3 regions of the Terrabacter koreensis genome follow, and region 3 is predicted to be linked to each of the others. Evidence: predicted binding sites of a transcription regulator. Region 3 holds the regulator's gene; each other region holds the start of a gene.
The links. The regulator HrcA, encoded in region 3, represses chaperone genes, less so after heat shock. The targets are predictions, from matches to a motif close to TTNGCACTCGNNNNNNNCGAGTGCNAA.

Region 1 (6,884 bases), on a different contig from region 3:
CCAGGACGCGACGATCGGCGACGCCGGTGCCGTCTGCGCGGTCATCGACCGCGAGGCCCTGCGCACCCAGGTGCTGCCGATCCGCGTCGAGCTCGCGGGCCACTGGTCGCGGGGGCGCACCATCGTCGACCGCCGCGACTGGAGCGGGGCGATCAAGCACGACCCGCACGGTGAGGCCCCGGTCCGCGTGGACGTGGCCCTCGGCGTCGACGGTGGCCGCTACGCCCGGCTGTGGGCCGACACCCTGCTCGGCCGCGTGGGGCAGCGCTGATGGGTCGCGTGGTGGTGCTCGGCTCGCTCAACGTCGACGTCGTGACCCGCGTGGAGCGGCACCCCCTGCCCGGCGAGACCCTGCTCGGCGAGGCGGACGGACGGTTCGCCGGCGGCAAGGGCGGCAACCAGGCCATGGGGGCCCGCCGCGCGGGGGCAGACGTCGTCATGGTCGGCGCCGTCGGCGCCGACGAGGCCGGAGACGCCTACCTGGCTCGGCTGCACGCCGCCGGCATCGGGACGGCCGTGACGCGTGACCCTGAGGCGCCGACGGGCACCGCGTACATCGCCGTCGACGACGCGGGCGAGAACACCATCATCGTCGTGCCGGGCGCCAACGGCCTCGTGCGGGACGAGGCGGTGGCATCGGTCGGGATCGGCCCGGGTGACGTGCTGCTGTGCTCCCTCGAGGTGCCGCTCGACACCGTCGCCCGGACGGCGCTCGCAGCGCGCCGGGCGGGTGCCCGGGTCGTGCTCAACATGGCCCCGTACGCGCCCCTGCTCTGGGACGCCGTCGCCGTGTGCGACCCCGTCGTCGTCAACGAGTCGGAGATGCGGCAGCTCGCCGACTCCGACCTCGTGCCCGGCTCGCTGCTCGTCACGTTCGGTGAGGCGGGGGCCCGCTGGGGTGAGCACCAGGTCGACGGCATACCTGTGGGTGCGGGCGACGTGGTGGACACGGTCGGCGCGGGCGACGCGTTCTGCGGGGCGCTGGCCGCCGCCCTGGCGGCAGGAGCCGACGACGCGGCGGCGCTCGAGGCGGCCAACCGCGCCGGCGCCGAGGCGGTGCGCTGGGCCGGGGCCCAGCCCGACGCCGCCCTCTGACTCGACCAGAGCCGTGTGTATCTTGACGGTTACGTAACCGACAAGTTACGTTTGGGGCGTGAGTGGGACCTTCGAGGCACTGAGCGACCCGACGCGTCGCGCGATCGTCGAGCACCTCGCGCGTGAGGAGCTGACGGCGGGCGACGTCGCGGCGCTCTTCGACACGGCCCGGCCCGGCATCTCGAGGCACCTGCGGGTGCTGCGCGACGCCGGCGTGGTCGAGGCCGAGGCGGTCGCCCAGCGGCGGGTCTACCGCCTGGTGCCCGGCGCGCTCGACGAGGTCGAGCAGTGGTGCCGCGAGGTCCGCTCGTTCTGGGGGCAGCGACTCGACGCACTCGACACCGAGATCGCCCGCGGCGCGCGGGCCAGACGACAGGATGAGGGATGAATGAGCTGCTGCAGGTGCTGGGCCGGATAGAGCGCAGCGACGACGCCGTGGCCGTCGTCTTCGAGCGGCACTACGCGACGACGGTCGACGACCTCTGGCAGGCCTGCACCGACCCCGACCGGCTTGCGCGGTGGTTCGCCCCGGTGTCGGGCGACCTGCGCGAGGGTGGCGCCTTCACCATCCACTTCGACGACGCCGACACCCCGGTGTGCCGGGTCGTCGAGTGCGCAGCCCCCGGTCGGCTCGTCTGGGAGTGGCCGGTGGGGGAGGCTGCCAGCCTCGTCACGGTCGGCATCGCCGGCGACGGCGACGGGGCGCGTCTCACGCTGCGGCACGAGCGACTCTCACCCGGTCAGGCGGCCGGGTACGCCGCCGGCTGGGACACCTACGTGCGTCGGCTCGACGCCGACCTGTCCGGTGCTGCGATGCCGGACTGGGAGGCCACGTGGAGCGCCCTGCACCCGCTGTACGCCGCCTCGTCGGGCCTCGGCCGTCAGTGAGGCCCGTGAGCCGACCCCGTGGGTCGAGTGCCCAGTTCCTCGCCCAGGAGACAGCCGCGCAGCCACCACCCATTGGTCGAGTGCTCATTTCCCGACGCCCCTCCGTCACGAAACTGAGCACTCGACCGGGGCCTGGCGTTGGGAACTGAGCACTCGACCGGGGCCGGGGGTTGGGAACTGAGCACTCGACTGGGGCTTGGGGTTGGGAACTGAGCACTCGAGGGGGGTCGGTGAGGTCGGTCAGGCGGGGGTGACGACGACGGCGGCCTGGGCGCCGCCGACGCGCGTCAGCACGAGGATCGCCTCCGACCCGCCCTTGCCGCGGCCGGTCATCTTCAGCTGCCGCCGCAGCACGTCGGCGTCGAGGGTGACGCCGCGCTTCTTGATGGTGACGCGGTCGTGGCCCTGGTCGCGCAGCCAGCGGGCCAGTCGCTTCGTCGACAGCGGCATCGCCTCGACCACGCGGAACCGGCGCGCCCACGGCAGGTCGCGCGCCACCGCGCTCGTCACGTAGCCCACGCCGGTGGCCAGCTCGGTCCCCTCGACGGCCGACACGAGGGCCCCGGTGAGGCCGGCGCGGATCACGGCGCGGTCGGGCTCGTAGAGCCACTCGCCCATCTCGTTGACCGAGCCCAGGACGGGGCGGTGCGCGCCGTCGCCCGCGTCGTCCTCGGTGACGACGGACGTCGACGTCTCGGTGCACACCGCGGCGGTGCGCCCGGTCGTCGACACGAGCGGGCCCCACCAGACGGCGCACTCGAGCACCTCGCCGTGCCAGGAGGTCCACTGGGCCTCCGCCCCCCGCGGCACGGACCCGTGGGGGAAGGCGGGGGAGAGCTTCGCGCCGGTCGCGGGCACGGCATCGGCGAAGGCCAGCACCTGCGACCACGACGGCGAGATGGCATCGAGCGAGAAGACTCGCTTGGTGCGGCCCTGCACGTCGGCCACTCCGCGAACGCGGCGGGCGGGGTCGAGCCACACGCCGACGTGGCGGTGGGCGTCACCCGGCGGCAGGCGTACGTCCTCGGCGAGCCCGTGGGTGACCCGGGCCGACGGCCAGTGCCGCAGGTTGACGGCGGCGACGCGGGCCGTGGCGTCGTCCGCGTCCACGGCGTGCACCGTGAGGTCGAGGCCGGCGAAGGCCATCGCGTCGGCGCCGAGCCCGCACCCGAGGTCGTGCACCTCGCGGACCCCTGCGCTGACGTAGCGGTGCGCGTGCCGGGCGGCGATCGCGAGCCGGGTCGCCTGCTCGAGACCGTCGGCCGTGAAGAGCATGCCGGCCGCGAAGTCGCCGAACTTCTCGGTGCCGCGGGACCGCAGCCGCGACTGCGTCATCGCGGCGGCGACGAGGTCGGCCGCGAAGCCCGCCTCGCGGAGGCGGTCCTGCAGGTGGAGCGACCCGGCTTCGTCGTAGGGCGGCAGCGACTGGAGCAGCGCCCAGCCCTCACCCGTCGCGAGGCGATCGACCATGGCGGCGTCCATGCGCACATCCTGCCAGCGAGGACGGTCCGACCCGCTCGGGGCGACGCGCGACGGATTCTGGCACTCGACTTGACCGAGTGCTAACCGAAACCTAGATTTCTTCCTGTTGGCACTCTCCACCCGGAAGTGCCAGCGTCCTCCTCGAGGGAGGTCGACCCCCGCGACGGCGACCAGTCTCGAGAGCCCACAGTCCGCAATCCAGTTTTCGACTGTCCCGAAGGGAAGGTCACCACCGTGTCGGTTTCCATCACGCCGCTCGAAGACCGCATCGTCGTCAAGTCCCTCGAGGCCGAGCAGACCACCGCGTCCGGCCTCGTCATCCCGGACACCGCCAAGGAGAAGCCGCAGGAGGGCGAGGTCCTCGCCGTCGGCCCCGGCCGCTTCAACGACAACGGCACCGAGCGCGTGCCGCTCGACGTCAAGGTCGGCGACAAGGTCATCTTCAGCAAGTACGGCGGCACCGAGGTCAAGTACGGCGGCGAGGAGTACCTCATCCTCTCCGCGCGCGACGTCCTCGCGATCGTCGGCTGACCCGACGCCGTATGCCGTGACGCACCCCGGTGAGCCCCGCTGGGGTCTCCCCGGGGTGCGCCTCGTTCGGCCCTCGCCTGACCGGGCACGATCGCATCCGCCCGGAATCCCCAAGAACCGCAAAGCAACCCGAGCCAAAGGAACACCATGGCCAAGCAGCTGGAGTTCGACGACTCCGCCCGCAAGTCGCTCGAGCGCGGCGTCAACGCGCTCGCCAACGCCGTCAAGGTGACGCTCGGCCCGAAGGGCCGCAACGTCGTCATCGACAAGAAGTGGGGTGCCCCCACGATCACGAACGACGGCGTGACCATCGCCCGCGAGATCGAGCTCGAGGACCCCTACGAGAACCTCGGCGCCCAGCTCGCCAAGGAGGTCGCGACCAAGACGAACGACGTCGCCGGTGACGGCACGACGACCGCGACCGTGCTCGCCCAGGCCATGGTCAAGGAGGGCCTGCGCAACGTGGCCGCCGGCGCCGCCCCGGCCGCGCTCAAGCGCGGCATGGACAAAGCCGTCACCGCGGTCAACGACCGCCTCCTCGAGAACGCCCGCGAGGTCGACGGCAAGGACGAGATCGCCTCCGTCGCGACCCTCTCCGCCCAGGACGCCACCCTCGGCGGCCTCATCGGCGAGGCGTTCGACAAGGTCGGCAAGGACGGCGTCATCACCGTCGAGGAGTCCTCGACGACCGCCACCGAGCTCGAGTTCACCGAGGGCATGCAGTTCGACAAGGGCTACCTCTCGGCCTACTTCGTCACCGACACGGAGCGCATGGAGACCGTCCTCGAGGACGCCTACGTGCTCATCAACCAGGGCAAGATCTCCGCGGTCGCGGAGATCCTCCCGGTGCTCGAGAAGGTCGTGCAGTCGGGCAAGCCGCTGCTCATCATCGCCGAGGACGTCGACGGCGAGGCCCTCTCGACGCTCGTGGTCAACAAGATCCGCGGCACGTTCAACGTGGCGGCCGTCAAGGCCCCCGGCTTCGGCGACCGCCGCAAGGCCATGCTCCAGGACATCGCGATCCTCACCGGTGGCCAGGTCATCGCCGAGGAGGTCGGCCTCAAGCTCGACCAGGCCGACCTGACCGTGCTCGGCCAGGCCCGCCGCATCGTCCTCACCAAGGACAACACGACGATCATCGACGGCAACGGCGACGAGTCCGAGGTGGCCGGCCGCGTGCACCAGATCAAGGCCGAGATCGAGCGCACCGACTCCGACTGGGACAAGGAGAAGCTCCAGGAGCGTCTCGCCAAGCTCGCCGGCGGCGTCTGCGTCATCAAGGTCGGCGCGCACACCGAGGTCGAGCTCAAGGAGAAGAAGCACCGCATCGAGGACGCGATCTCCGCGACGCGCGCCGCGATCGAGGAGGGCATCGTCGCCGGTGGCGGCACCGCCCTCATCCACGCCGCCTCGGCCATCGACAGCCTCGAGCTCACGGGCGACGAGGCCACCGGTGCCAGCATCGTGCGCAAGGCCGTCGCCGAGCCGCTGCGCTGGATCGCCGAGAACGCGGGCCACCAGGGCTACGTCGTCACCTCCAAGGTGGCTGCGCTGCCGATCGGCCAGGGCCTCAACGCGGCGACCGGCGAGTACGGCGACCTCATCGCCGCCGGCGTCATCGACCCGGTCAAGGTGACCCGCTCGGCGCTGCGCAACGCCGAGTCGATCGCGTCGATGATCCTCACGACGGACACGCTCGTCGTCGACAAGCCCGAGGACGAGCCCGAGGCCGGCGGCCACGGTCACGGCCACGGCCACTGACCGACGTCTGACGCGTACGTCCGGCGTGCACGCCTGACGCACGACGAGGGCCGCTCCCCCGGGGAGCGGCCCTCAGTCGTGTCGGGCTCGTGTCGGGCTCGTGTCGTCGAAGGGCCCGTGTCGTCCAACGGGCCCGTCAGGGCTGCGTCAGGACGCTTCCTGGATGCCGTCGTAGAGCAGCTCGCGCTCGGACTCGGTGAGCCCGCCCCAGACGCCGTACGGCTCGCGGACCTCGAGGGCGTGCGAGCGGCAGGCGGCCACGACGGGGCAGGCGGCGCAGACGGCCTTGGCCTGGGCGTCGCGGTTGCGGCGGCGTGGGCCGCGCTCTCCCTCGGGGTGGAAGAAGACCTCGGGGCTGGTGCCTCGGCAGGCGCCCTCCAGCTGCCAGTCCCAGAGGTCGGCGACTGGTCCGGGCAGGCGGGTGATCTCGGCCATGAACTCGTCTCTCAGGTCGGGCGGGATAGCCGCCAGGTCGAACCGGTCCGCTCGGTGCATGTGGGGGCGCGAACCGCGAAATCGACGCTAACCGGGCACGCGATCACGGATAAAGGTTGGAATCTTAAGGACTTGTTCAAGAATTGCCATTCGGATGGCATGCTCGTCGGAGACGTGCTGGGGGCCTCCCCAGGGTCGTCGGGGAGCGCAGGTCGGGCTAGCATGGGCGCGCTCCGGGCAGGCCGACGAGCAGCGCACCGTGGCGCTGGAACTACGAGACGACAGTTCGGGGGACGACGACTCACATGGGTCCTGGATGGTCGAGGCGCGCCCGCGTAACACCGGGCGGGGCAGCAGCGATGGAGCGGATGGACGCTCCATCGCTTCGTGAGCTGGCTGCCGATGCTGTGCGCGACCCGCATGCGCGGGACCTGCTGCTGGCCCGCGTCAGGGACATGGCCCTGCGGTACTCCCGCGTCCGACTCGGTCGTTTCGGCGCCGAGGACATTGCCCAGGACGTCGCCCAGGAGGTGTGCATGGCCATCGTGACGGCCCTGCCGACCTACGAGGAGCGCGGCCTGCCCTTCGAGGCGTTCGTCTACACGATCACCTCTCGCAAGCTCGCGGACGCCCAGCGTGCCGCCATGCGGGGCCCGGCGCCCGTCGCCGAGATCCCCGACGGCCCGGCCGAC
Region 2 (6,767 bases), 940 kb from region 3:
CAAGCCTTCACCGAGTGCGGCCGCGGGGGCGTCAGCCCTCAGAGCCCTCAGAGCCCTCAGAGCCCTCAGGGCCCTCAGGGGGCGAGTGGGGCCAGGTGCTCCCACCCGCGGCGGATCGCCGACTCGAGGTCGGGCAGCGGGTAGGGCAGGCGCGGGTCGGCGTCCCGCAACGCCTCTTCGAGCGACCCGCCGGCCAGGCGGCGCTCGCGGACCACGGCTGCCACGGCGGCGATGTCGTCGCGCTGCCGGCTCACGAAGCCGAGGTCGACCGGCCGGCCGTGGCCGGGCACGACGACGGCGCCATCGTCGGACTGCAGCAGGTGCGAGGTGAGGGTGTCGGCCCACTCGAGCGGGTAGCAGTCGCTGCCGAACGACGGGTGGGCGCTCTCCTCGACGAGATCGCCGAGGAACACCGCCTCGGTGTCGGGCACGGTGACGGCCACGTCGCCGTCGGTGTGGCCGCGGCCGGCATACGCCATGGTGACGACGCGGTCGCCGAGGTCGACGGTCGCGTGGGAGCCGAACGTGCGGTCCGGGCCGCGCACGGGCGTGGCCAGCACCTCGGCGGCGTCGCGCTCGGTGTAGCCGTACTCCGGGGCGCCGGCCGGGTCGGCGCGCAGGGCCTCCTTGACCTGCTCGGCGGACTCGGCGAGCGTGCGCCCGACGTTGTCGTGGGCGTGCACCGTGGCCACGTCGAACGCCGCGTTGCCGAAGGTGTGGTCGAAGTGGACGTGCGTGTTGACGACGTGGCGCACCTCGATGTCACGCCCGAGACGGCGCACGTCGTCGAGCACCTGCCGGCCCTGCAGGTCGCTGGCGCGGGTGTCGATGACGACGGCCCCGTCGCGGCCGAGCACGAGGCCGACGTTGACGTCCCACTGCCGGTAGCGCGCGACGAAGACCCGGTCGGCCACCTCGACGAAGCCGTGGGTGGCGGTCACGTGCCCACCCTGCGTCCTGGGGCGGCCGCGCCCCCGCCGACGGTCACGACGGAGTCCTCGGTGTGATCCATGTCTCCTCGGGCACGGTCCCACCGTAGTGCCGCTGCCCGGCGGTTGCTCCGGACAGGCGATCCCGGCCCGGTTCCTCTACGTTGGTGAGCCATGTCCTTCGAGCCCTCCACCGACTTCCGGCCCGGACCGGGTGGTCGACGTCGTCGTCGAGTCGTCATCGCGGCAGCCCTGGCCGCGTTCGCCCTGCTCGCCACCGGAGCCGTCGCACTCTGGTCCGGCGACAGCTGGCGCGACGAGGCGATGAGCGCCGGCGTCTTCCCCGACGTGCCCGGCTCGGACTTCGCCGAGACGCCGTCGGAGGACGGCTGGGGCACGTCCGACGGCACGGCCGACGCGCCCGGCACGTCCAGCACCGCGGCGACGCCCGGCACGTCCTCGACCCAGGCTCCCGCGACCGCGGTCGTCCAGCCTGCCTCGGATGCCACGTCGACCGTGCCGACGACCCGGGCGCCGGCGCCCGACCCGACGTCCACCTCCACGGTGGCGCCTCCGCCGGCCCCCGCGCCCACGTCACCGGCCCCGTCGTCGTCGACCGCGGCTCCGAGCCCGTCGCCGACCAGGGGCGGCCCGAAGCCGAAGCCGAGCTCGCCCAAGCCCACCCCCACGAGCAGCCCGACGCCGTCCGACGGCGGCTGCTTCCTGCTCATCATCTGCTGACCCGGCGCCACCGCACCGCGGCCCCCGTCGACGCCTGCGCGACGGGGGCCGCGCTGCGTGGCAGCCTGTCGCCATGGACTGCGTCTTCTGCTCGATCGTCGCCGGTGACCTGCCCAGCGACCGGGTGCTCGACGAGCCGGACTTCGTCGGCTTCCTCGACCGGCGGCCCGTCTTCAAGGGCCACGTCCTGTTGGTGCCGCGCGTGCACGTCGACACGCTGCTCGACCTGCCCGACGACCTGCACGCCGGACTCCTCGGCGCCGCGCGTCGCCTCGCGGCGTCGGTCGTCGGCGGGCTCGGGGCACAGGGCTCGTTCGTCGCGATGAACAACGTGGTGAGCCAGTCGGTGCCGCACCTGCACGTGCACGTGGTGCCGCGCACCAAGGGCGACGGCCTGCGCGGCTTCTTCTGGCCGCGCACGAAGTACGCCTCCGAGGAGGAGTCCGCCGCGTATGCCGCCCGGCTCGCCGCGGCGCTCGAGCCTGCCGGGTGAGCCCCGGCCTCCCGGGGGTGCGTCGTTTTGTTTGCACTCGCACCCCGAGAGTGCCAATAATGGCGTTAGCACTCTCCCCGTGGGAGTGACAGAAATATGGGCCGCCTGCCGAGGGGCTGGGTTCGCAGCGACGTGAGCTGGGAAGACCGGTCCCGTCCGTCGCGGGCGTCATGCGGCCCACCACCTTTCGATTCGCGTGGGAGGAACCACCCGAATGGCCAAGACCATTGCGTTTGACGAAGAGGCGCGTCGCGGGCTCGAGCGTGGGATGAACATCCTCGCCGACGCCGTCCGCGTGACCCTCGGCCCGAAGGGCCGGAACGTCGTGCTGGAGAAGAAGTGGGGCGCCCCCACGATCACCAACGACGGTGTCTCGATCGCCAAGGAGATCGAGCTCGACGACCCGTACGAGAAGATCGGCGCGGAGCTCGTCAAGGAAGTTGCCAAGAAGACCGACGACGTCGCCGGTGACGGCACGACGACGGCGACCGTCCTCGCCCAGGCCATGGTCAAGGAGGGCCTGCGCAACGTTGCCGCGGGTGCCAACCCGATGGCCCTCAAGCGCGGCATCGAGAAGGCCGTCGAGGCCGTCTCCGCCCGTCTGCTCGAGCAGGCCAAGGAGATCGAGACCAAGGAGCAGATCGCCTCGACCGCCAGCATCTCGGCGGCCGACGAGGAGATCGGCGGTCTCATCGCCGAGGCGATGGACAAGGTCGGCAAGGAAGGCGTCATCACCGTCGAGGACTCCAACACCATGGGTCTCGAACTGGAGATGACCGAGGGTATGCGCTTCGACAAGGGCTACATCTCGGCGTACTTCGTCACCGACACCGAGCGCATGGAGGCCGTCCTCGACGATGCCTACGTGCTCGTCGCCAACAGCAAGATCGGCAGCATCAAGGACCTCGTCCCGCTGCTCGAGAAGGTCATGCAGTCCGGCAAGCCGCTGCTGATCATCGCCGAGGACATCGAGGGTGAGGCCCTCGCGACCCTCGTCGTCAACAAGATCAAGGGCACGTTCAAGTCCGTCGCCGTCAAGGCCCCGGGCTTCGGCGACCGCCGCAAGGCCATGCTCACCGACATCGCCATCCTCACCGGTGGCCAGGTCATCTCCGAGGAGGTCGGTCTCAAGCTCGAGAACGCCACCCTCGACCTGCTCGGCAAGGCTCGCAAGGTCGTCGTCACCAAGGACGAGACGACCATCGTCGAGGACGCCGAGGACCGCTCGCAGATCGAGGGCCGCATCGCCCAGATCAAGGCCGAGATCGAGAAGTCGGACTCCGACTACGACCGTGAGAAGCTCCAGGAGCGCCTCGCCAAGCTCGCCGGCGGCGTCGCCGTCATCAAGGCGGGCGCGGCCACCGAGGTCGAGCTCAAGGAGCGCAAGCACCGCATCGAGGACGCCGTCCGCAACGCGAAGGCTGCCGTCGAGGAGGGCATCGTCGCCGGTGGTGGCGTCGCTCTCATCCAGGCCGCCAAGGCGCTCGACGAGCTCTCGCTCGAGGGTGACGAGGCGACCGGCGCGAACATCGTGCGCGTCGCGACCGAGGCCCCGCTCAAGCAGATCGCGATCAACGCCGGTCTCGAGGGTGGAGTCGTGGCCGAGAAGGTGCGCGGTCTCGAGGCCGGCCACGGCCTCAACGCCGCCACGGGCGAGTACGGCGACCTGCTGGCCGCCGGCATCATCGACCCGGTCAAGGTGACCCGCTCGGCGCTGCAGAACGCCGCGTCGATCGCCGCACTGTTCCTCACGACCGAGGCCGTCATCGCCGACAAGCCCGAGAAGGCCGCTGCGGCCATGCCGGGTGGCGACGACATGGGTGGCATGGGCGGCATGGGCTTCTGAGCCCAGCTGCCCCACGCGACGCAGTCACGTCCGAAGGGCGGTTCCCCACGGGGAGCCGCCCTTCGGCATGCGGTCCTCGGGGCTGAAAAAGGCCACCCCGAAAGCGACGCCTCGGCGTCTGCCTCGTGGGCAACACTGACGCCCCTCGGGGTACCGTGTGTGAGCACGACATGGCGCGCGGCTCCGCTGAGGTCAGGCGGTTCCGGGGTCGTCCGGTTCGCCACCCGTTGATGATCCGGGTTCTGTCGAGCCGCGCTGCGGCGTGCCGCGCGCAGGCGAGCCGACCGACGTCTCGGTCGGCGACGACTCCGCTGACCCAGCCCGGGCCGAGGCGATCGGCCGGACGCGGTCGAGGAGGCACAGCCCCTCGGTCGCGCACCACCAGCCGAGCTGCCGGTAGGCCTCGAACTCGAGGTCGCCGAAGTCCTGACGCGTGGTCGCCGCGCGAGGGAAGTCGGCATGTCGCATCGCGAACGAGCGCACGGCCTCGGGGAGCACCACCGAGGCCAGGTCTCCGGGGCGGACCGCCTTGACCACGAGCACGCGGATGCCCGCCTCCGGAGCGACGTATATGCGGGCGTAGTCGGGCGGCGCGTCGCTCGGCGTGCTGCGCCACCACCGGGCAGCAGGGCGCTGGTCCGCGCCCGTTCCCGGCATGGTGCCGCGCTGTGCCTCGTCGTCGAGGGTGAGGACGACGCCGAGGTCCGAGGCGATCACCGACAGCGCATCGCCCACAGCGGCCCAGGTGCCCTCGCGGTCGTTGCTCGCGTCGAACACGATCACCGTGCCGCCCACTGCCGGCTGACCTTCCGATGCTTGCCCTGTGTGGCTGCACGGCCGCTGCAGGGACCGGACGGCCTCCACCAGGCCGGTGTTGTCGAGGTGGCCGCCGTCGGTCAGGTAGATCCAGCGGTCGAGGAGGGAGCCCCGACCGGCGGCCTCGTTGAGGACCTGGCCGATGCCCGGCCGGCTGTCGAGCCACGGCGCCGCCGGCCAGCGGGTGAGGTACTCGCCGACCGTCGTGGCCCGGATCGACTCGTCGCCGAACCACAGCGGGTTCGGCACCCAGACGCCGACGCGGATGTTGAGGGCGGTGAGAAGCAGCCGGAAGGGGGACATCGCCTTCGAGTAGCGTCCCGCCATCGGGCTGACGGCTGCGCCGCTCATGGCGACGGCCGACATGATCGTCGTCCTCCCGCGTCCGGCGAAAGCAGCGTAGGCGGCACTGTCGAGGCGGTGTGGCGCGTCGTCGGGCAGCGCGAGCTCCACGACGTCAGGGGAGAAGACGAACGGGATGCCACCCCGGCGGGTCGGCGCCTCGTCGTAGGCGCGGATGTTCGCCGTGGTCGCGATGGACAACGGGATAGCGGGGCCTGCCTGACGGTCTGGACGCAGGTCGGCGAAGGAGTAGTACGCCTGTTCGTCCAGTGGTGCGACGCCTTCCCCAGCTGACCCGGGAGGCGTCCGACGCACCGCGAAGGCGTGGGCGAGGCGTCGGCGGTAGTAGCCGTGCAGCGAGGTGACGTTGGCATCGACCCAGATCGCGCACACCAGCCCGGCCAGCGGCAACGCGTAACGCCACCCCCTGTTCATCGAGCTCGGGTCCGTCACGATGCCGAAGACGGCGACGAGAACGACCCAGAGCAGGACGAGGCCGAACAGGAGCATGGGGACCCAGGCGAAGACGGTGCGCTTCAGCCGACCGACGAGGCGGCTTTCGCCGTCTCCCGGAGAGATCATGCCGCCGCGGATCAGCCCTACGACGGAGCTGATGACCGCCCCGAGCAGTGCCCACTGGGCGACGCCGGTGCGCTTGACGTCACCTGCCGCGTCGAGCGTCGCCGCCCCGAGTGCGCGCCACTGCTCGTCGGAACGTGGACAGGCTGCCGCCGCGCCGGAGACGCACTCCTCGAGGTTCCCCGAAAGAGTGACGGTGGTGACGAAGCCACAGGCACCGGCGTCGAAGGACCTCTTCTCGCCCGGGCTGAGGGTTGCGTCCGCCCGGGCGGCCCTGGCGGCCAGGAGCACCGACTCAGCAGCGGCCCGGTCGCACTGATCTTCCGCCGTCAGTCCGATGACGTGGATCACGCGCGCGACCGCTGGCGTCGGTTGGTTGTTGGCGGCGAGGGCGCTCAGCCCCGTGACGGCGCCGGGGACGGCCACGAAGACGAACGCGGTGGCCAGCAGCGCGAGGCCGAGACCGCGCCGGGTGCTCTCGGCGCCCGGCCCGGACACCGTCCGGGCGTCGGGGTCCCTGGGCGCGTCGCGTCGGGTCTGCCGGATCCACACGTTCATGGTGGCGAGCACGATTCCCGCGGCCAGCCCGGCGAGCAGCCAGAGCACCCACGAGGGGATCGCCCACGTCAGCTGCGACCGGGCGTACGACAACGCGGAGGCCCGTCTCGTGACCCAGCCCATGACGGAGCCGAGCAGTGTCACGGCGCCGAACAGCACCGACAGGTTGACCAGGGCCCCGAGCAGCCATTGGAAGAAGGCCGAGACGACCTCGGCTCGAGGTTCGACCAGGTCGCGGGTGTGCCGCCGGAGACGCTGCAGCTCCGGGGATCGGAGACTGAAGGCAGCGGTCCACGGCACCTTCGGAGAGCCGTCGGGGGATCCCGTCGGGGACCAGCCACGCAGCAGTCCCATCGCTGCGGCCATGTAGCTGCCACCGCTCACCGCCACGAGGCTCGGTTCAGGCCTCTTCGGGTCCTGGATGGCGCGGTCCTGCATCGCGTTGAGCCCGCCGAGGACGAAG
Region 3 (6,884 bases):
CGCCGGCTACCTCACGTCCTACCCCTCCGGTGCAGCGCGCCCCGGCTCACGCAGCGTGTCTTTCGGCGCCGCGGCCACCGTCAGCGAGCTCGTGCCTGCGCGGCTGGGCACCGACGGCAAGGTGCGCCTCTACGCCTCGGCCACGACGCACCTGCTGGCCGAGGTCGTGGGGTGGTACCCGACGACGGGTCACCTCGTGCCCGTGACCCCGACCCGCGTGCTCGACACGCGCAGCGGTCTGGGCGCCCCCAAGGTGCGCGTCCCGGCCGGGGGGACGGTCGACCTCCCGGTCGCCGGTGCGGGTGTCGTGCCCGCGACCGGCGCGTCGGCGGTGGCCCTCGACGTCTCGGCCGCCGCACCCTCCGCGGCCGGCTGGCTCACGGCATACCCGACGGGGTCGGCCCGGCCGGTGACCGCGCACGTCGGCTACGACGCGACCGCCTCGATGACGGGGATGGTGGTCACGCGGCTCGGGACCGGCGGCAAGGTGACGATCCACTCGACCGCCCAGACCGACCTGCTCGTCGACGTCGTGGGCTGGTTCAGGACCGGCGCGGACCACGTGGCGCTCGCTCCGGCCCGCATCGTCGACACCCGCACCGGCGTGGGTGCACCCGCCGCGAAGGTGGCGGCCGGGTCGACGACGACCGTCGCAGTGCTCGGTCGCGGTGGGGTGCCGACGGTCGGCGTCGGCGCCGTCTCGGTGACCCTCACGGCCGTCGGCCCGACCACCACGACGGCCCTCACCGCCTACCCGACGGGCGCGGCCCGGCCCGCGTCACCCAGCCTCACCGTGCCGACGGCGCGGACGAGGACCAACTGGGTCATCGTCCCCGTGGCGGCGGACGGCACCATCACGGTGCACTCGACCGCCCAGACGAACGTCGTCGTCGACGTGCAGGGCTACGTGAAGAAGTAGGGGTCAGGCGCCCGGCTCGGTGACGAAGTCGATGAGCTCCTCGACGCTCGCGAGCAGGGTGGGCTCGAGGTCGGCGTAGGTGCGCACGGTGCCGAGGATGCGCTTCCACGCGTTCGCGATGTCGGCCTGGCTCGTGTGCGCCCAGCCGAGCTCGGCGCAGATGCCGTGCTTCCACGACGTGCCGCGCGGGATGACCGGCCACTGCTGCCACCCGAGCCGCTCGGGGCGCACCGACTGCCACACGTCGACGTACGGGTGGCCGAGGATCTTCACGTGCTGCGCGAGGCCGGGCAGCGACCTCGCCTGCTCGACGATGCGGGCCTCCTTCGTGCCGGGCACGAGGTGGTCGACGAGCACCCCGAGGCGCCGGCCGGGGCCGGGCTGGAACTCCGCGATGATGCCCGCCAGGTCGTCGACGCCGTCCATGAGCTCGACGACGACGCCCTCGACGCGCAGGTCGTCGCCCCACACCTTCTCGACCAGCTCTGCGTCGTGGCGGCCCTCGACGTAGATGCGCGACCCGCTCGCCACCTTCGCCCGAGCCCCGGCCACGGCCACCGAGCCGCTCGCGGTGCGCGAGGCGGCCCGGCGCGCCTCGGCCAACGCCGCACCGGCGGCGGCCAGGGGCGGTGTCAGGGTGACGGGCGAGCCGTCGACGAGGAAGCCGGGACCCAGCGGGAACGCCTTCGTGCGGCCCCGCCGGTCCTCGAGGTGCACGACGTGCATGCCGCCCGCCTTCTCGACGCGCACGACGGCACCGACCCAGCCCGTCTCGACCTCCTCGACCACGAGGTCGGGCTCGGCAGGGGTCGGCGTCGACCGGCCGCGCCGCGGGGCACGCCAGTCACCGCTCAGCACGTCGGATCCGTAACGGTCGTTGGAGGACACGACAAGCGAGCGTATGCCGCCGGGTCGGCCACCGCCGGGCGCCACGCGGGCGGGTCGACGGGTCCCCGGCGGCATACGGTTGGATGAAATCGGAGATCGGCGCGTCTCGTCGTAGACTTGGCACTCGCTGACCGAGAGTGCCAGTCGAGGTGCCGGTGCAGCGTGCCGCGGCCGGCCCCGTGGCACACCGGCCCGCCGACACGTCCGCGCCGGTGGCCGAACCGTGAAGGAGGTACGTGATGAGCGAGGACCGCAGGCTGATGGTGCTGCGCGCCATCGTGCAGGACTACGTGCACACCTCCGAGCCCGTCGGCAGCAAGGCGCTCGTCGAGCGCCACCACCTCGGTGTCAGCGCGGCGACCGTGCGCAACGACATGGCCCTGCTCGAGGAGGAGGGTCTCATCCACGCGCCGCACACGTCGGCCGGGCGGGTTCCGACCGACGCGGGCTACCGCGTCTTCGTCGACCGGCTCAGCGCCGTCAAGCCCCTCTCGTCCGGCGAGCGGCGCGCGATCAGCCAGTTCCTCGAGGGCGCCGTCGACCTCGACGACGTCGTCGACCGCACGGTGCGGCTGCTCGCCAGCCTGACCCGTCAGGTCGCCGTCGTGCAGTACCCGTCGCTGACCCGGTCGACGGTGCGGCACATCGAGCTCGTGCCGATGGGCTCCTCGCACCTCATGATCGTCCTCATCGTCAACACCGGGCGCGTCGAGCAGCGCGTGGTCGACACCGGCCGCGTCCTGTCCGACGCCGACGGCGAGGCACTGGTCTCCTCGCTGCGCACCCGCATCAACGATGTCGCGGCGGGCGTCCCGTTCACCGTGGCGGCCACGCAGCTGCGGCGCCTCGTCGACGAGACCGACGAGGCCGACCGCGCCGCCATGAAGGCGGTCGTCTCGGCCCTCGGTGACGCCCTCGTCGAGGAGCGCGAGGAGCGCGTCGTGCTCGCCGGCCAGGCCAACCTCGCCCGGGCCGGTGCGGACTTCCCGCGCACCATCGGGCCGATCCTCGAGGCGCTCGAGGAGCACGTGACGCTGCTGCGCCTGCTCGGTCAGCTCGGCGACGACCCCGACCTCGTCTCGGTGCGCATCGGCTCCGAGAACCCGGTGACCGGCCTGCAGAGCACCTCTCTCGTGTCGATGGGCTACGGGTCCGGTTCCGAGCGGGTCGCCAGCCTCGGCGTGCTCGGCCCGACCCGCATGGACTACCCCACGACGATGGCGTCGGTCCGTGCCGTCGCCCGCTACGTCTCTGAGATCCTCGACGACAACGCGGGCACCTGACCCGACCGACCCGACCACCAGACCGCACACGCCGGTGCACTGCTGCGCCGTCCCGAAAACACCACGCACCGAAGGAATCCCAGCTTGAACGACTACTACGCCGTCCTCGGTGTCTCGCGCGACGCGAGCCAGGAGGAGATCAAGAAGGCCTACCGTCGGCTCGCCCGCAAGCTGCACCCCGACGTCAACCCCGGCCCGGAGGCCGAGGAGGAGTTCAAGCGGGTGTCGCAGGCCTACGACGTGCTGTCGGACCCGCAGAAGCGCCAGTCCTTCGACATGGGCGCCGACCCGTTCGCCAGCGGCGGCGGCGCCGGCTTCGGCGCGGGTGCCGGCTTCTCGTTCAGCGACGTCATGGACGCCTTCTTCGGAGCCGGGGCGGCCGCCGGAACGCGAGGCCCGCGCCAGCGCATGCAGCGCGGGCAGGACGCCCTCGTGCGCCTCGACATCGACCTCGCCAAGGCCGTCTTCGGGTCGGAGGAGGAGCTCACCCTCGACACCGCCGTCGGGTGCAACCGCTGCGGCGGCGACGGTGCCGAGCCGGGCACCGGCCGGCAGACCTGCCCGATCTGCAAGGGCGCCGGCGAGGTGCAGCAGGTCCAGCGCAGCTTCCTCGGCCAGGTCATGACCTCGCGTCCGTGCGTCAACTGCCAGGGCTACGGCTCGACCCTCACCGACCCCTGCCACGACTGCTCCGGCGACGGGCGCGTGCGCACCCGCCGGTCGCTCAAGCTCAAGGTGCCCGCCGGCGTCGACACGGGGACGCGCATCCAGCTCACCGGCGAGGGCGAGGTCGGCCCGGGCAACGGTCCCGCCGCCGACCTCTACGTCGAGATCCGGGTGGTCAACCACGAGACCTACACCCGCCGCGGCGACGACCTGCACTGCAGCGTCGAGCTGCCGATGGCGGCTGCCGCGCTCGGCACGAGCTTCAAGCTCTCGACCTTCGACGGCATGCAGGACCTCGAGATCAAGCCCGGCACCCAGAGCGGTGACGTCCTCACGCTGCGCGGTCTCGGGGTCACGCACCTGCGCCACGGTGGGCGGGGCGACCTGCTCGTGCACGCGAACGTGCTGACGCCCACGCGCCTCACCGACGAGCAGCAGGAGCTGCTGCGCCAGTTCGCCGCGCTGCGTGGCGAGGAGCGCCCCGAGGGGCGCCTCGCCCCGGCCAACAAGGGCCTCTTCGGCAAGCTGCGCGACGCCTTCAAGGAGAAGTGACCCGCGCGATGGGTGCCCGGTGACGCACCAGCTCTTCCTCGGTAAGCCGTCCTCGGTCGCGGCAGCGGTCGAGGGCGCCTCGCTGCTGCTCGACGGCGACGAGGGCCGGCACGCGGGGGCCGTGGTGCGCCTGCGGGTGGGGGAGCGCTACTTCGTCGCCGACGGGGCCGGACGCCGCGTGCTGCTCGAGGCCACCGACGTCGACCGTTCGTCGGTGCGCGGCACGGTGCTGGAGGTCGTCGACGAGCCCGCGCCGGCGACCCGCTTCGTCCTCGTCCAGGCGCTGGCAAAGGGCGACCGCGACGAGCAGGCGATCGAGGCGGCGACCGAGCTCGGAGTCGACGAGATCGTCCCCTGGCAGGCCGAACGCTCCGTCGTGGTGTGGCGTGGCGAACGCGCCGCCAAGTCGCTGGCGAAATGGGCGGCCGTGGTCACCCGGGCGACCAAGCAGTCCCGCCGCTCACGTATGCCGCTCACGTCCCCCGCGGTCGGGCTCGCACCGCTCGTGGCCCGGGTGGGCGAGTCGGCCCTGACGCTCGTGCTCCACGAGGACGCCACGGAGCCGCTCGCCACGGTCGAGCTGCCGGACGAGGGCGACGTGCTCCTCGTCGTCGGCCCCGAGGGCGGTATCAGCGAACGCGAGGTCGAGGCCCTTCGTGGGGCCGGGGCGCGGCCCGTGCGCCTCGGCTCGACGATCCTGCGGGCGTCCTCCGCCGGTCCTGCGGGCCTCGCGGTGCTCAGCGCCAGGGCCCGCTGGCGCTGACCCCCTCCTACACCGAGAACGCCGTCCGTCCGGACGGACTGCCCTCTCGGTGGGGTCTCAGCGGGCGGTGAAGGGGATGCGCTGCTCTGCGGCGAGCGAGCCGTCCTTGGCGCTGCTCTCGAAGACGCGCAGCACGTAGGAGCCGGCCGTGAGCGGCTTCTTCGTCGTGAACCGGTAGGTGCCGCGGGCCGGGGCGCCGGCGGACGCCGTGGTGAAGCCCTTCTCGAAGGAGACACCGTCGCGGAGCACCTCCCACTCCACGGTGGCCTCGAAGGTGCTCGCCACGCCGGTGGCCGTCAGGGGCGCGCCGGCCTTGACGACACCGTCGCGGGCGGGCGCGTCGACCCAGACGGGCGCGACCTGCTCGAGCACGGCCATCTGGTCGGTCGGCCGGTTGTACGCAGCCGAGACCGGGTGCCCCGGCGAGACCACGGCGCCGCCGTCGGCGAGCTCGAAGCGCACCGGAAGAGACTTGCCGAGGGCGGCCTGCACCGTCCAGACGAGCTGCTCCGTGGCGAGCCCGGCCGCGTCGCTGCCCGACGAGAGACGCACCCGGATGGAGTCGGCCGCCACGGTCACCGACTGCGGGGTCACGCCGGCCCACGCCGACCGGTACTGCGATCCCTTCGGAGGAGCGCCCATCGCGAGACGCAGCGCGGCGACGGCCTTGCCCTCCGGGGTGGCGGGCGTGGCGACCGGAGCCGAGACGAACTCGCGGAAGAGCCGCACCTGGGCGCTGCCCTCGCGCACCGGGCCGAGGTAGTACACCGGGACCGACGTCGCGGCCGTCACCGGCGGGGCGCTGGTCGGCGGCGTGGTGGCCGGTGTGGTCGGGCCGGTGGCGGTCTGGGTGGGCACGCTCGACGGCGCCGTCGACGGTGCGCCGCTGGAAGCGCTCGGGGACGGCGTGCCGGAGGTGCTCGAGGTCGCAGCGACGGGCGGCGTCGACCCCGACGGGCGGTTGACCGCCCACACCGTGCCGGCGAGCAGCACCGCGGCGGCTGCCGCGGCTGACGGCAGCAACCACCGGTGGCGGCGGGAGCCGCTGCCCGCGTCGGCCGCGTGCGCCTCGGTGAGGATGGCGCCGAGCCGGTCGCCCGGTGTGATCGACCGCGCCTCCGAGTCGAGGCTCTGCCGCAGCCGGTCCTCGACAGGTCGCAGGCCCGCGCCGATGACGACCGGATCGTCGTCGGGCGTCTGTCCGCCCGCTCGCCTCGGGTCGGTGTTCATGACAGCTCCAGGGGGTCGATGATGTGGCGCAGGGCCGTGAGCCCGCGGTGGGCATGCGTCTTGACGGCGCCCGGTGAGATCTCGAGCGACTGGGCGATCTGGGCCTCGGACAGGCCGCCGTAGTAGCGCAGCACGAGCACCTCGCGCTGGCGCGTGGGCAGGGTGCGCAGCGCGTCGAGGACGGAGTCCCGTTCGGCGCCGCGAAGCACCTGGGTCTCGGCGCTGCCCAGCGTGCCGCGGCCCGGTGCGTCGGCGGCCGCGGCGTCGCGGGCGTTCTGCCGGTCGACCACGACGTTGTGCCGCTGCACCGAGCGGCAGCCGTTGACGACCGCCGTCTGCAGGTATCCGACCACGCGTCCACCGTCGCGGATGGACGCCCAGCTGCGATGGGTCGCCACGAAGGCGTCCTGGACCACGTCCTCGGCCGCCAGCTGGTCGCGCAGCAGGAGCCAGGCCAGGCGCACGAGCCGGTGCCAGTGCGCGTGGTAGAGCTCGCTGATGGCGACGTCGGGATCGCTCGGGAGGTCCAGGGCGGCATACGCCCCCGGGGACGCGGCGGAGCCCGCTCCGCCCGCGGAACCCC

Region 1: a site for HrcA is predicted at 3,523-3,549, ahead of groES (co-chaperone GroES). Genes of this name have one in related genera too.
Region 2: a site for HrcA is predicted at 2,194-2,220, ahead of groL (chaperonin GroEL). Genes of this name have one in related genera too.

What each region holds. Positions count from the first base shown of each region.
Region 1 covers NZ_BAAGQU010000001.1:35,128-42,011, reverse strand. Annotated here, with positions in the region: gene ACYVNR_RS00180 (nucleoside hydrolase) at 1-271, shown strand, start outside; gene ACYVNR_RS00175 (PfkB family carbohydrate kinase) at 271-1,095, shown strand; gene ACYVNR_RS00170 (ArsR/SmtB family transcription factor) at 1,154-1,483, shown strand; gene ACYVNR_RS00165 (SRPBCC family protein) at 1,480-1,983, shown strand; gene ACYVNR_RS00160 (class I SAM-dependent methyltransferase) at 2,224-3,465, opposite strand; gene groES (co-chaperone GroES) at 3,700-3,996, shown strand; gene groL (chaperonin GroEL) at 4,144-5,757, shown strand; gene ACYVNR_RS00145 (WhiB family transcriptional regulator) at 5,905-6,192, opposite strand; gene ACYVNR_RS00140 (sigma-70 family RNA polymerase sigma factor) at 6,498-6,884, shown strand, end outside.
Region 2 covers NZ_BAAGQU010000004.1:485,950-492,716, forward strand. Annotated here, with positions in the region: gene ACYVNR_RS04995 (MBL fold metallo-hydrolase) at 75-941, opposite strand; gene ACYVNR_RS05000 (hypothetical protein) at 1,104-1,670, shown strand; gene ACYVNR_RS05005 (HIT family protein) at 1,744-2,163, shown strand; gene groL (chaperonin GroEL) at 2,378-4,009, shown strand; gene ACYVNR_RS05015 (hypothetical protein) at 4,202-6,767, opposite strand, start outside.
Region 3 covers NZ_BAAGQU010000004.1:1,427,553-1,434,436, forward strand. Annotated here, with positions in the region: gene ACYVNR_RS09400 (CHAP domain-containing protein) at 1-919, shown strand, start outside; gene ACYVNR_RS09405 (DUF3097 domain-containing protein) at 923-1,807, opposite strand; gene hrcA (heat-inducible transcriptional repressor HrcA) at 2,047-3,090, shown strand; gene dnaJ (molecular chaperone DnaJ) at 3,175-4,308, shown strand; gene ACYVNR_RS09420 (16S rRNA (uracil(1498)-N(3))-methyltransferase) at 4,328-5,071, shown strand; gene ACYVNR_RS09425 (Gmad2 immunoglobulin-like domain-containing protein) at 5,129-6,301, opposite strand; gene ACYVNR_RS09430 (SigE family RNA polymerase sigma factor) at 6,298-6,884, opposite strand, start outside.